Regions from separate parts of the Rufibacter radiotolerans genome, predicted to be linked through region 1. Evidence: riboswitches for the same ligand, from Rfam matches in the RefSeq annotation. Region 1 holds a riboswitch; the other holds the start of a gene.
The links. A riboswitch is a leader RNA that binds a small molecule or an ion and turns the genes downstream of it on or off. The one in region 1 is predicted to bind S-adenosylmethionine.

Region 2: it holds a riboswitch for S-adenosylmethionine, as region 1 does, so the genes downstream of both, metH (methionine synthase) here and TH63_RS09585 (O-acetylhomoserine aminocarboxypropyltransferase/cysteine synthase family protein) in region 1, are expected to answer to the same signal.

What each region holds. Positions count from the first base shown of each region.
Region 1 is NZ_CP010777.1:2,297,152-2,302,970, reverse strand. Features, by position in the region: gene TH63_RS09610 (alpha/beta fold hydrolase) at 1-112, opposite strand, end outside; gene TH63_RS09605 (queuosine precursor transporter) at 141-935, opposite strand; gene TH63_RS09600 (ribonuclease Z) at 1,582-2,499, opposite strand; gene TH63_RS09595 (STAS domain-containing protein) at 2,521-2,898, opposite strand; gene TH63_RS09590 (phosphoribosylaminoimidazolesuccinocarboxamide synthase) at 2,967-3,902, opposite strand; SAM riboswitch class I at 4,253-4,365, shown strand; gene TH63_RS09585 (O-acetylhomoserine aminocarboxypropyltransferase/cysteine synthase family protein) at 4,633-5,819, shown strand, end outside.
Region 2 is NZ_CP010777.1:3,482,570-3,488,388, forward strand. Features, by position in the region: gene TH63_RS14205 (SAM-dependent methyltransferase) at 1-60, shown strand, start outside; gene TH63_RS14210 (hypothetical protein) at 207-716, shown strand; gene TH63_RS14220 (fatty acid desaturase family protein) at 1,663-2,808, shown strand; SAM riboswitch class I at 3,223-3,331, shown strand; gene metH (methionine synthase) at 3,414-5,819, shown strand, end outside.

The DNA of each region.
Region 1 (5,819 bases):
CTGGGGTAATCCACTTTAAAACGCGGGGGTTGGGGTGATGCAGGTCCAGGAATTGGAACATGCGTTCATCAGCTCCTAAACCGCTGAGTAAGTACAAGGGAGGTTGCGCCATGAGTTGGTTCTACGAGGATGAGGCTGGGCTAGTCTTTGGCAATGAACGTTTCCATGGGTACTTTTTTGTCATCAGCCAGGTAGCGGTCAATAATGGGGTGGGCCAGGTACAGCAGAGGCGTGAGCACCACCGCCATGGTGAACTTGTACAGGTAATTGATCACCGACACCGACAACACCATCTTCAGACTCCAGTCCCCGAACAGGTAGAAGGCAATAAACAGCACCACCACCGTGTCTACCAACTGTGAGACCAGCGTGGAGCCGGTGGCCCGAATCCAGATCTTTTTGCTGCTGGTGATGCCCTTAAGCCAGTGGAACACATGCGCATCCAGCAACTGACCCACCAGAAACGCCACTAAAGAGCCAATGATAATTCCCAGGCCCTGCCGGAACACCTTGTTAAACGCGAAGTCCATGTCAAAGGCCGCCCCGTTAGGTCCCTGGTTGTTGATGTCTTGCCAGAACTGCGCCGGCGGCAAGGCCGTGGCAATGACAATCACCAGAAACGCATATGCAATGAGAATAGCCGTCAAGACACTAATGCGCTTCACCCCGTCCTTCCCGAAGTACTCATTGATGATGTCAGTGGTAATAAACACAATAGGCCAGATGATGACCCCAGCCGTCAGGTTGAAGTCAAAGGTGCTACCCAGAACCGGTACCTGCGCGCCCGGCAACCCAAACACCCCTTCCCCCGAAAATATCTTCACCCCAATCAGTTCGGCCAGCAAGGCATTGGTAAGAAAAATGCCACACAGCACCATGAACAGCTGTCGTTTTTTATCGCCCATGGAGGCGTGGTAGTGGGTAGAAAGCGGCATGCAATAAAATGGATTTATATTTCCTGTAAAGATGGAATAAAGGTGTTAATTATAAAATTTTGGAAGTAAGTGCCTAGTTGGGTGATTTCGTTTTGGGGCTGTTTTGAGGAAAACGGGCTGGAAACATCATTCCTAGTAGAGATTAGGCATTTGCAATCCCACTTCAAAAGGGGATAGAAATGCCTTCACTCCTGTGTAAACACCCCTCTGCGCTCCCCTTAAGGGGAGAGTCTGCGTTGAAGAAGCGGGATAGCGTTTTGGGCCTGTTTTCTGGAAAACGGCCTCAAAACGCGAATCTTAAAACACATTCCTCAAACGCATTCCCTCGATTCCAGTCTTTACCTCGAGCGCCTCGCTTGTGGCCCTGAAGTAGCTTTACTAAGGGCAGAAGGCAAAGAGGCCGCAAGGGCAGTGCGAGGGGGAAAGACGGGGCCCCGCGGCCGTGAGCGCTCGGAGGGTGAAGATGAAATAACCTAGCATAAGTACTTAGGCAAGAACAGAAACCACGCTAGCTAAAGCAGAATTGCATTCCCAAAAACTCAAAAGCAAAAGCAGTTACTACGCCAGCAATGGCAGAAAAGTAATGTAGGGCTCAGGAAGCAGCAGAAGGTAATCCAAGGCAAAAGCTAATTAAAGGAATGCCTTTCTACTCCAACACACTAACCGTTTTCCCTTCTGTAGCCAAATTGGTATTAGGGAAAATAGCCTGGGCCTCTTCCAGCAGCGGGGAAAGTTCTTTGTAGCGGGCGGAGAAGTGACCGATGAGAAGGCGCTTGACCTGGGCCTTTTGGGCTAAGGAAGCGGCCTGGGCGGCGGTGCTGTGGAAGGTATGTTCTGCGCGGTGGGCCATGTCACTCAAAAACGTAGCCTCATGGTAGAGCAGGTCCACGCCTTGTATGTAGGGCAGAATGTCTTCTTTGTACTTGGTGTCTGAGCAGTAGGCGTAACTGCGGCTGCGCTTGGGGTGGGTAGTCACGACTTCGTTGCGCACCAGAATATCGCCCTGCTCGTTGCGTATGTCCTCGCCCCATTTCAGGCGGACCAGTTGGGGTGGAGTCAGGAATTCAGGGAGTTTTCCTTTGAGCAGGTGGCGGGGTTTCTCTTTCTCTTTGAACAAATACCCGCAGCAGGGCACGCGGTGCTGCATGGGCAGCGAGTGCACCGTCATGAATTTGTCTTCAAAGATCTTCCGGCAAACGGTGGTGTCTACCTCCACAAAATTAATGGGGTAGGGGAGTTGGGTGCCGCCGTACTTAAACTGGAGAGAAAGGATGTCAGCCAGGCCTTTGGGGCCGTAAAGGTTGATGGGGGCCGTGCGCTGTTGCAGGTGCATGGTGGACAGCAGGCCCACCAATCCAAAATAATGGTCACCGTGGAGGTGACTTATAAAGATGTTACAAATGCGCTGATGCTTTACCTTGTATCGCATCAGCTGCATTTGTGTACCTTCGCCGCAATCTATCAGATTGATCTGGTTACCAACCGTGAGAATCTGGGCGGTATGATGACGTTCAAAGGAAGGGGTGGCAGAGGAGCTACCAAGTATTTTCAGCTCGAAGTCCAAACTGCTGTTTCCTCAGATTGACTATTCTTCTTTTTTGGTAAGATCGCTCTCAATTTCGTGCAGGAACACACGGTCAATACCTTCTTCTACGGTAGGTAAAATATTCAACACAGACTCCAGTTTAGAGATGGTGATCAGTTTAGTCACGTGCTCCTGAAGGCCAGTTAAAATCAATACGCCTCCAGAAGAGTTGCAAAGACGGTTGGCTATCAAAATAGAGGAAAGCCCGGAAGAATCAGTATATTTTACGTTTGATAGATCCAAGATCAGGTTGGTGATACCTTCTGCATTCAATTTAACAAACTCAGACTTCAGATCAGGAGCGATCGTGGTGTCCAGTTTCTTTTCATCTATAGTGATGATGGTATAGTTCTCTTTTTTATCTATTGTGTACTTCATAAGTAACAGCAAAAAGGTTTAGACTGCGAATCTACCAATTTTTGGTGGAATATCTGTAACAAAGTATGTTAAAAAATGTTTGCGGCAATGCTTTCCTGGAGGCTATGTGGCTGACTGGCGTAATCTTGCGGAATAAATTTCTCGCCTAGTAATTGCTCATATAATTCAATATACCGCTGCGAAATCTCGGTGACCTTGGCATCTGTCATTTCCGGTACCTGTTGCCCCTCTTTGCCCTGAAACCCGTTTTCTATGAGCCATTGACGCACAAACTCCTTGGATAGTTGGCGTTGCGGCTGGCCGGCGTCCTGCCGCGCCTGATAGCCCTCGGCGTAAAAGAACCTGGAGGAGTCGGGCGTATGGATTTCATCAATCACATAAATTTTGCCATCGGCTTTGCCGAACTCGTATTTGGTGTCCACCAGGATCAAACCCCGGGCGGCGGCCAGTTCGGTGCCCCGCTTGAAAAGGGCTCTTGTGTAAGCCTCTATCTGCAGGTAATCTTGCTCAGATACTATTCCCTGGCGCAGAATCTCCTCCCGTGAAATATCCTCGTCATGGCCTTCTGCCGCTTTGGTGGTAGGGGTGATGATAGGCTCCGGGAAGGGGTCGTTTTCCTTTAATCCTTCTGGCATCGTTACCCCGCAAAGGGTGCGTTTGCCGGCACTGTACTCGCGCCAGGCATGGCCTGCCAGGTAGCCCCTGATCACCATCTCCACTTTGAACGTATCGCACTGCTTGCCTATGGTCACGTTAGGCGCCGGATGGCTGATGACCCAGTTTGGCACCACATCGGCGGTGGCTTTCAGGAAAGAAGCCGCTATCTGGTTCAATACCTGTCCTTTATAGGGGATGGCCCGTGGCAGCACCACGTCAAACGCTGAGATGCGGTCGGTGGCCACCATGGCCAACTTGTCTTTGAAATAATAAACGTCGCGGACTTTGCCCCGGTAAAACCCGGTCTGGTTGGGGAAATGGAAGTTGGTTTCTTTTAATGCTTGCATAAGAAAGGACTAACAGCGGCAAAGTTAGGAAAGGATAGATAAGGGGCAAGGAAGGATCAAAACTGTTTCTTCTTTGTGCCCCAGGGTAGGCCAGAAACGATAGGCTCCGGGCCGGTTTACCTATTTCTAAAAACCTAGAACATCCATTTAAGCAGAGAGGGTGACTGATGGTGCAAAGGAGGGTTGTTGTGAAGTTGCTAATGAATGTTAGGTAGCGATATGACATTGGCAACGGTAGAAAGCAGGTGTTGCGGGCTTGGCAAAAATAATTTGTTAATTTTTTTAAAATAGTTTGGAAATAATGTTTTGGGGCCTACATTTGCAATATCAAGTCAATTATCAAGGTAGTTGATTTATAAAGAAGAGTGGAGAGACAGGCTCTGAGAAGCTCTAGCAACCTACCAACCGTGTAAGGTGCTAATTCCTGAACCCAATGGACATATTGCCTTGGGGAATATAAATTGATACGAAGATGGAAAATCAAGCAAAAGCCACTTCTTACAATGCAGGGTCACGCCAAACGGCGTTGGTAACAGGTAGTACAATTCATTTCTCTATTAGCACAACAAGCATGCGAATGTGTAGCATGCGGGGCTGTTGTTGTCGCTTCTAATCCACCTTTTCCTGTTTTCCAGGGTCTGACGTGCCGCGGCAGGGTTGTTCCTGCTATTCGTTAGTTTTCCCGGAGTCTTGTTTTTGTTCAATTTTTCAATTGTAACCAGCCATTACTATGTCTTCTCCTTATCGTTTTGAAACCCTTCAGCTGCATGCTGGCCAAGAAATAGATCCTACTACCCGCTCCCGCGCGGTTCCTATTTACCAGACTACTTCTTATGTGTTTGAGAGTGCCGAACACGGCGCCAACCTGTTTGCCTTAAAGCAGTTCGGGAACATTTATACCCGCATCATGAACCCCACCACCGATGTGTTTGAAAAGCGCATTGCTGCCCTGGAAGGCGGAGTAGCGGCCGTAGCCGTGGGTTCAGGCCAGGCGGCGCAATTCATCGCGCTAAACAACATCCTGCAGGCCGGCGACAATTTTGTGGCCTCCAGCAATCTGTATGGCGGTTCTTACAACCAATTTAAAGTAGCGTTTAAACGGCTGGGCATTGAAGTGCGGTTCGCCAAGAATGAAGAGCCTGCTACTTATGCTGCCTTAATTGACGAGAACACCAAGGCGCTTTACCTGGAGACTATTGGCAACCCGCGCTTCAGTATCCCAGATTTTGAATCCATCGCCGCTGTGGCGGCCGGGCACAACCTGCCGTTGGTAGTGGACAATACCTTTGGGGCGGGCGGCTATCTTTTCCAGCCTTTAAAACATGGCGCCAACGTGGTAGTAGCCTCTGCCACCAAATGGATTGGCGGACACGGCACCACCGTGGGCGGCGTGATTGTAGATGGCGGTAACTTTAACTGGGGCAACGGAAAGTTTCCGCAATTCAGTGAGCCATCTGAAGGGTACCATGGTCTTAATTTCTGGGAAGTGTTCGGAGCCAATGGGCCGTTCGGCAACATCGCCTTCGCCATCAGGGCCAGGGTAGAAGGGTTAAGGGATTTCGGTCCATCGTTAAGTCCATTCAATTCTTTCCAATTATTGCAAGGGCTTGAGACGCTTTCACTTCGGGTTGACCGCACGGTAGAGAACGCCTTGGCTTTGGCCCAGTGGCTGGAGAAACACCCATTAGTGGAAAGCGTGAATTACCCCGGCCTTTCCTCCAGCCCGTACCATCTTCTGGCCCAAAAATACCTGAAACGTGGTTTTGGTGGGGTTTTGAGCTTTAACCTGAAGGGCGGAAAAGAAGAAGCCGAGGCGTTTGTGAACAGCCTGGAACTAGTAAGCCACCTGGCCAACGTAGGTGATGCTAAAACGCTCATTATCCACCCGGCCTCCACCACCCACCAGCAATTGGACGA
Region 2 (5,819 bases), 1.2 Mb from region 1:
AGGCTCATAGGGCAACGTACCACTAAGGAAGCGTACCTGCAGTCTTACAAAAAAAGCTAACTTTGCCCCAGAATCTCTCCCGCAAAAAGAGATGGAAACTTTCTGAGGCTTGTTTTCCACCCCGTAAAATAATACCCGGTTCTGCGCAGTTAAGTAGATGCCCCACCTTTCGGGGAAGCCTGCTTTTCAGCAAAGAATCTTTTACCATGAACAACAAACATCTTATTTTTGCGCTGGCCATACTGGTGCTTGCTTTCACTAACTTGTCAACAGCCCAGGCCCAGAAGCATGGGGTGGGCCTGCGGGTAGGAGGCTACACGTCAGGCATCTCAGGGAAGTTTTTTATTAAGCCAGACGTTGCCCTGGAGGCGATTCTGGGAACCGGATTCACCAGAAGGGGGTTCCAATTAACAGGTTTGTATGAGAAGCACGTCCCCGCCTTAGGCGTAACCGGACTGCAGTGGTTCTACGGCGCCGGCGCCCACATTGGCTCGTTCAGGGGCAGGTACTACCACCCGCGTTCTTACAAACGTTACGAAGAATCTTATGACCGAACGCTCACCACGGTGGGTATTGATGGAATTGTAGGTTTGGAATATCAGATTACGGAAATTCCGATTTCTCTGGGGCTCGATTTTAAGCCATTTATCGAAGTCAACCGAGACGGACTTTTCCCGTTTGCAGATGGAGCTCTGACCATCCGCTATACATTCTAATGCTTCCCCAAACCTACTTGAAAAGCCTGCCTCGTGCAGGCTTTTTCTATTTTGGGGTATTTGGGATGTAAGGCTGCAGCCCTATAACATAAGGCTTTTCTAATGATGTTTGCTTTCCTTAGCCTAGTTGATAAAGAATTCGCCTTTGACTTAGATTGGCCGCCTTGCCTGAGTCCTTATGCTTTGGTTGTTTCATTTGTTCCCTCCGAGCGCTCACGGCCGCGGAGCCCCGTCTTTCCCCCTCGCACTGCCCTTGTGGCCTCCTTGCAGTTTTCTCTTAGCTAAAGCCACTGCAGAGTCACAAGCGAGGCGCTCGGAGCAAAGACTGAAATCGGGGGAATGTGTAGGGCTGCGGAGATTCTCAGGCAAGGGTCTTCCCAGTGAGAACCATCCCCCCTCATCCTACCCTTCTCCCTCAGGGAGAAGGAACTGCAGTGTTGCGTTTTAAGCCCGTTTTCAAAGAAACAGCCTCAAAACGCTGTCCCGCCTCTTCACCGCAGACTCCCCCCTTGAGGGGGGCGAGGGGGGTGTTTACACAGGAGAGCACTTTTAGGGAAGTCACTTAAAACCAAAAGTCAAGGAAGTAAATCCGCACCATTGAAGGGAATACTTCTGCCTTCTTCCTCGTCCCCCTTTGAAGGCCTAGGATGACCACTCCTGCAGATCAACCCACGTTTCCGGCCCGTTTTTCCCAAAACAGCCCCAAAACGGCTTTCCCGTTTCTACCTACTCCTACCTCAATCACCCCTTTTTTCCTAACATTCTCTTTACCAATGGCTTTATCCGTAGAAACCGCAAAACAAAGGCACTTAACATTCGGTTTCTACGTTGAAAGGGAGCAGACCTGAAGTCAGATTTGTTTTTTATCTCCATCTTTACGCGCAAAGGCCCATTGCGCAGGTTCAATTGATTTCCCCCTTGGTCCTCCATTCATTACTTCAACTTCATGTCATCCAAATTAAGATTCATCAATAAAGAAAAGTCCACTTTTTATGCCACCACCCGCTCCAGGGTAGAGGATTATTTGAAAGAGAAAGGAATTTCCCGAAACGCCAATCCGGCCATGTGGCGCAAAATCGCTTTTTACCTGACGGTGTTCGCGGGTCTCTATGCCTTGATTCTCTCCAATCAGTTTGGGCCCTGGACCATGTTTGGCATGACCTTGCTGCTAGGGGTTTTCAGTGCGCTGGTAGGCTTCAACGTCTGCCATGACGCCATCCATGGGTCACTTTCTCCCAACAGCAAAGTCAATAAGGTCTTCAGTTTTGTCTTCAACCTAGTGGGGGCTAGTCCTTATGTCTGGAACCTCACGCACAACGTGGTACACCACACCTATACCAACATTCCCGGCCACGACGAGGACATTGAGGTGGCCCCTGGCTTGATTAGGGTGGCCCCGGGTGAGAAAGTGAACAAACTGCAGCGGTTCCAGCACGTGTATGCTTTCGGGTTGTACAGCCTGTCGTCCCTTTCCTGGGTTCTGAGAAAAGACTACATCAAGTTCTTCCAGAAGCAGATTGGCGCCCAGGACACGACCAACCACCCCAAAGCCGAGTACTACAAACTCTTCGCCTACAAAGCCCTGTACTATGTATTGTTTATTGTACTGCCTTTGGTAGTACTGGATATCACGTGGTGGCAATTTATCATCGGTTTCCTGGGTCTGCACCTGGCCGAGGGCCTGGTGATGGGACTGGTGTTCCAGTTGGCCCACGTGGTGGAAGGCACGGAGTTTCCGGAGCCCAACGAGCAAGGCAACATGGAAGAAGCCTGGGCCGACCACCAGATGCGCACCACCGCCAACTTCGCCATGAAAAACAAGCTGGCCGGTTTCCTTTTGGGCGGCTTGAACCAGCAGATTGAGCACCACCTTTTCCCTAAGGTCTGCCACATCCATTACCCAGGCATCTCTAAAATTGTGAAGGAAACTGCCCATGAGTTCGGCCTGCCCTACATTGAAAGCCCTACTTTCTCACAGGCCCTAGGCTCCCATTATCGCATGCTCAAGAAACTGGGCTGGCAGGCCTATAAGGAACAGGAGCTCGCGTACGCGGATGAGATTTTAGCCGAGAAGCAACTGGCCGTAAATTGAACTTTCGATAGTATTCAAAAAAAAACCGGAAGAACCCGTGTTTCTGGCATCTGCCTGAGATACGGGTTCTTCCGGTTTTCTTCAACAACCACTGCTGCTGGTTACTTTTGCCCTCCTCCCCGTCCCACTTTGAAGACAATCCCGTTTCATTCAAAATTTTCCCTGGTTCAAGTTTGTAACTTGGACCTAAAATGACCTGAAGTTTTCAACTTCAGTGAGGCGCGAGCCTCAAATGGCATAAAGCTGATTCTGAAATTCCCTGTAATTGAAAGAAAGGAACGGTCTTACCTTTGAAGGGGGATGACCACTTGTGCAGAGAAAATCTGTTTTCTCCTCGTTTTCCGCAAACCAGCCCAAAAACAACCCAATTCCACCCCATTTGCATCTTCCGCCCCCAGCCCTTACCTTTGCTCCTGCTTATCAAGAAAGACGGAGGGATTAGGCCCTGTGATGTCTTAGCAACCCAATTCAGTTGGGTGCTACTTCCTGCCCACCACGCCCGCCGTGCTGGGGGAGATGAGTGACGGTTTTCCTACACCCCTACCCGCCACCCTTCCTCCTGCCCTTTCTTGAGCCGCAACCTACCCTTTTGGTGAGCAAAGAAGATGACAAGAATAGAGGAAGAAGTTCAGAAACGCATTTTAGTCTTAGACGGGGCCATGGGCACCATGATCCAGCGGTACAACCTGCAAGAGGCCGACTACCGTGGCGACCGCTTCAAAGACTTCCACCTAGATGTGAAGGGCAACAATGATCTGCTCTCGCTTACCCAGCCCCACATCATCAAGGAAATCCATAACCAGTACTTTGAGGCCGGGGCCGACATTGCCGAGACCAACACCTTCAGTGGCACGTCCATTGCCATGGCCGACTATGACATGCAGGACCTGGTCTATGAGTTGAACTTTGAGTCGGCGCGCATTGCCAAGGAAGCTGCTGAGGAATGGACCGCCAAAACCCCAGACAAACCCCGCTTCGTGGCCGGCGCCATCGGGCCCACCAACCGTACCGCTTCCCTGTCGCCGGACGTCAACAACCCCGGCTTTAGGGCCATCACTTTTGATGAGTTGTTTGACGCCTATACTGAGCAGGTGCGCGGGCTGGTAGACGGCGGCGCAGATTTGCTGCTGGTAGAAACCATTTTTGACACCCTCAACGCGAAGGCGGCCCTGTTCGCCATTGACCAATACAGCCAACAGACCGGCAAGCGCCTGCCGCTTATGGTTTCCGGTACTATCACCGATGCCAGCGGCCGCACCCTTTCGGGCCAGACCGTAGAGGCGTTCCTGCACTCAGTGTCCCACATGCCGCTGTTGAGCGTGGGCTTTAACTGCGCGCTGGGCGCCAAACAGCTGCGTCCGCACATAGAATCCCTGAGCAAAGCCTCTAAATTCCACATCAGTGCCTACCCTAATGCCGGTCTGCCTAACGCCTTCGGGGCGTATGACGAGACCCCAGAGCAGATGGGGGCGCACGTGCGCGATTTCCTGGAAAACAACTTCGTGAATATAGTAGGTGGTTGTTGCGGTACCACGCCACCCCACATCAAGGTCATCGCGGAGATTGCTGCGCAGTACCCGCCGCGTCCGTTGCCTAAATTGCCGGAAGTTCCTACCTATTCTGGTCTGGAGCCGCTCACCGTGTTTGAAGGCTCTAACTTCATCAACATTGGCGAGCGGACCAACATCACCGGCTCCAAGCAATTCAAGCGGCTTATATTAAACGAGCAATACGAAGAGGCCCTGGCCATTGCCCGCGGGCAGGTGGAGAACGGCGCCCAGATTATTGACGTGAACATGGACGAAGGCCTGCTGGACTCTGAGGCCGCCATGACTCTGTTCCTGAACCTGATTGCCTCTGAACCAGATATTGCCAGAGTGCCCATCATGATTGACTCCTCTAAGTGGAGCGTGATTGAGGCTGGCCTAAAATGCGTGCAAGGGAAAGCCATCGTGAACTCCATCTCCCTTAAAGAAGGCGAAGAGAAATTTAAAGAATACGCCCGCAAAGTGCGCAGCTACGGCGCCGCCGTGGTGGTGATGGCCTTTGACGAAGAAGGCCAGGCCGATACCTACAAACGCCGAATTGAGATATGCCAGCGCGCTTATGACATCCTCACCAAAGAGGTAGGTTTCCCGCCCCAGGACATCATCTTTGACCCCAACATCCTCACCGTGGCCACGGGCATGGAGGAGCATAACAACTACGCCCTGGACTTTATTCAGGCCACCCGCTGGATCAAGGAAAACCTGCCCGGCTGTAAAGTAAGCGGCGGCGTGAGCAACGTGTCGTTCTCCTTCAGGGGCAATGACCCGGTGCGCGAGGCCATGCATAGCGTTTTCCTTTACCACGCCATCAAAGCCGGCCTGGACATGGGCATCGTAAACGCGGGCATGCTGGAGGTCTACGAGGAAATTCCGAAAGACCTCCTGGAGCGCGTGGAAGACGTGATTCTGAACCGCCGCCCAGACGCCACCGAGCGCTTGGTGGAGTTTGCCGAAACCGTTAAAAACAAAGGCAAAGAAGTAGTGCGCGACGAAGCCTGGCGCAACGAACCCGTGAAACAGCGCCTCACCCACGCCCTGGTAAAAGGACTGGTGGAATACATTGACCAGGACGTAGAGGAAGCCCGCCACTTGTACCAGAAACCCCTGGAAGTGATTGAAGGCCCCTTAATGGACGGCATGAACGTGGTAGGCGACCTGTTCCAGGAAGGCAAGATGTTCTTGCCTCAGGTAGTGAAAAGCGCCCGCGTGATGAAGAAAGCCGTGGCCTATCTGTTGCCTTACATTGAGGAAGAGAAAGTACGCGCTGCCGCCTCCGGCGATACCTCCACCCGCCAGACCAACGGCAAGATTCTCATGGCCACTGTGAAAGGCGACGTGCATGACATCGGCAAAAACATTGTGGGCGTGGTGCTGGCCTGCAACAACTATGAGGTAATTGACCTGGGCGTGATGACGCCTACCAGCAAGATTCTGGAGGCCGCCCGCCAGCACAACGTGGACGTG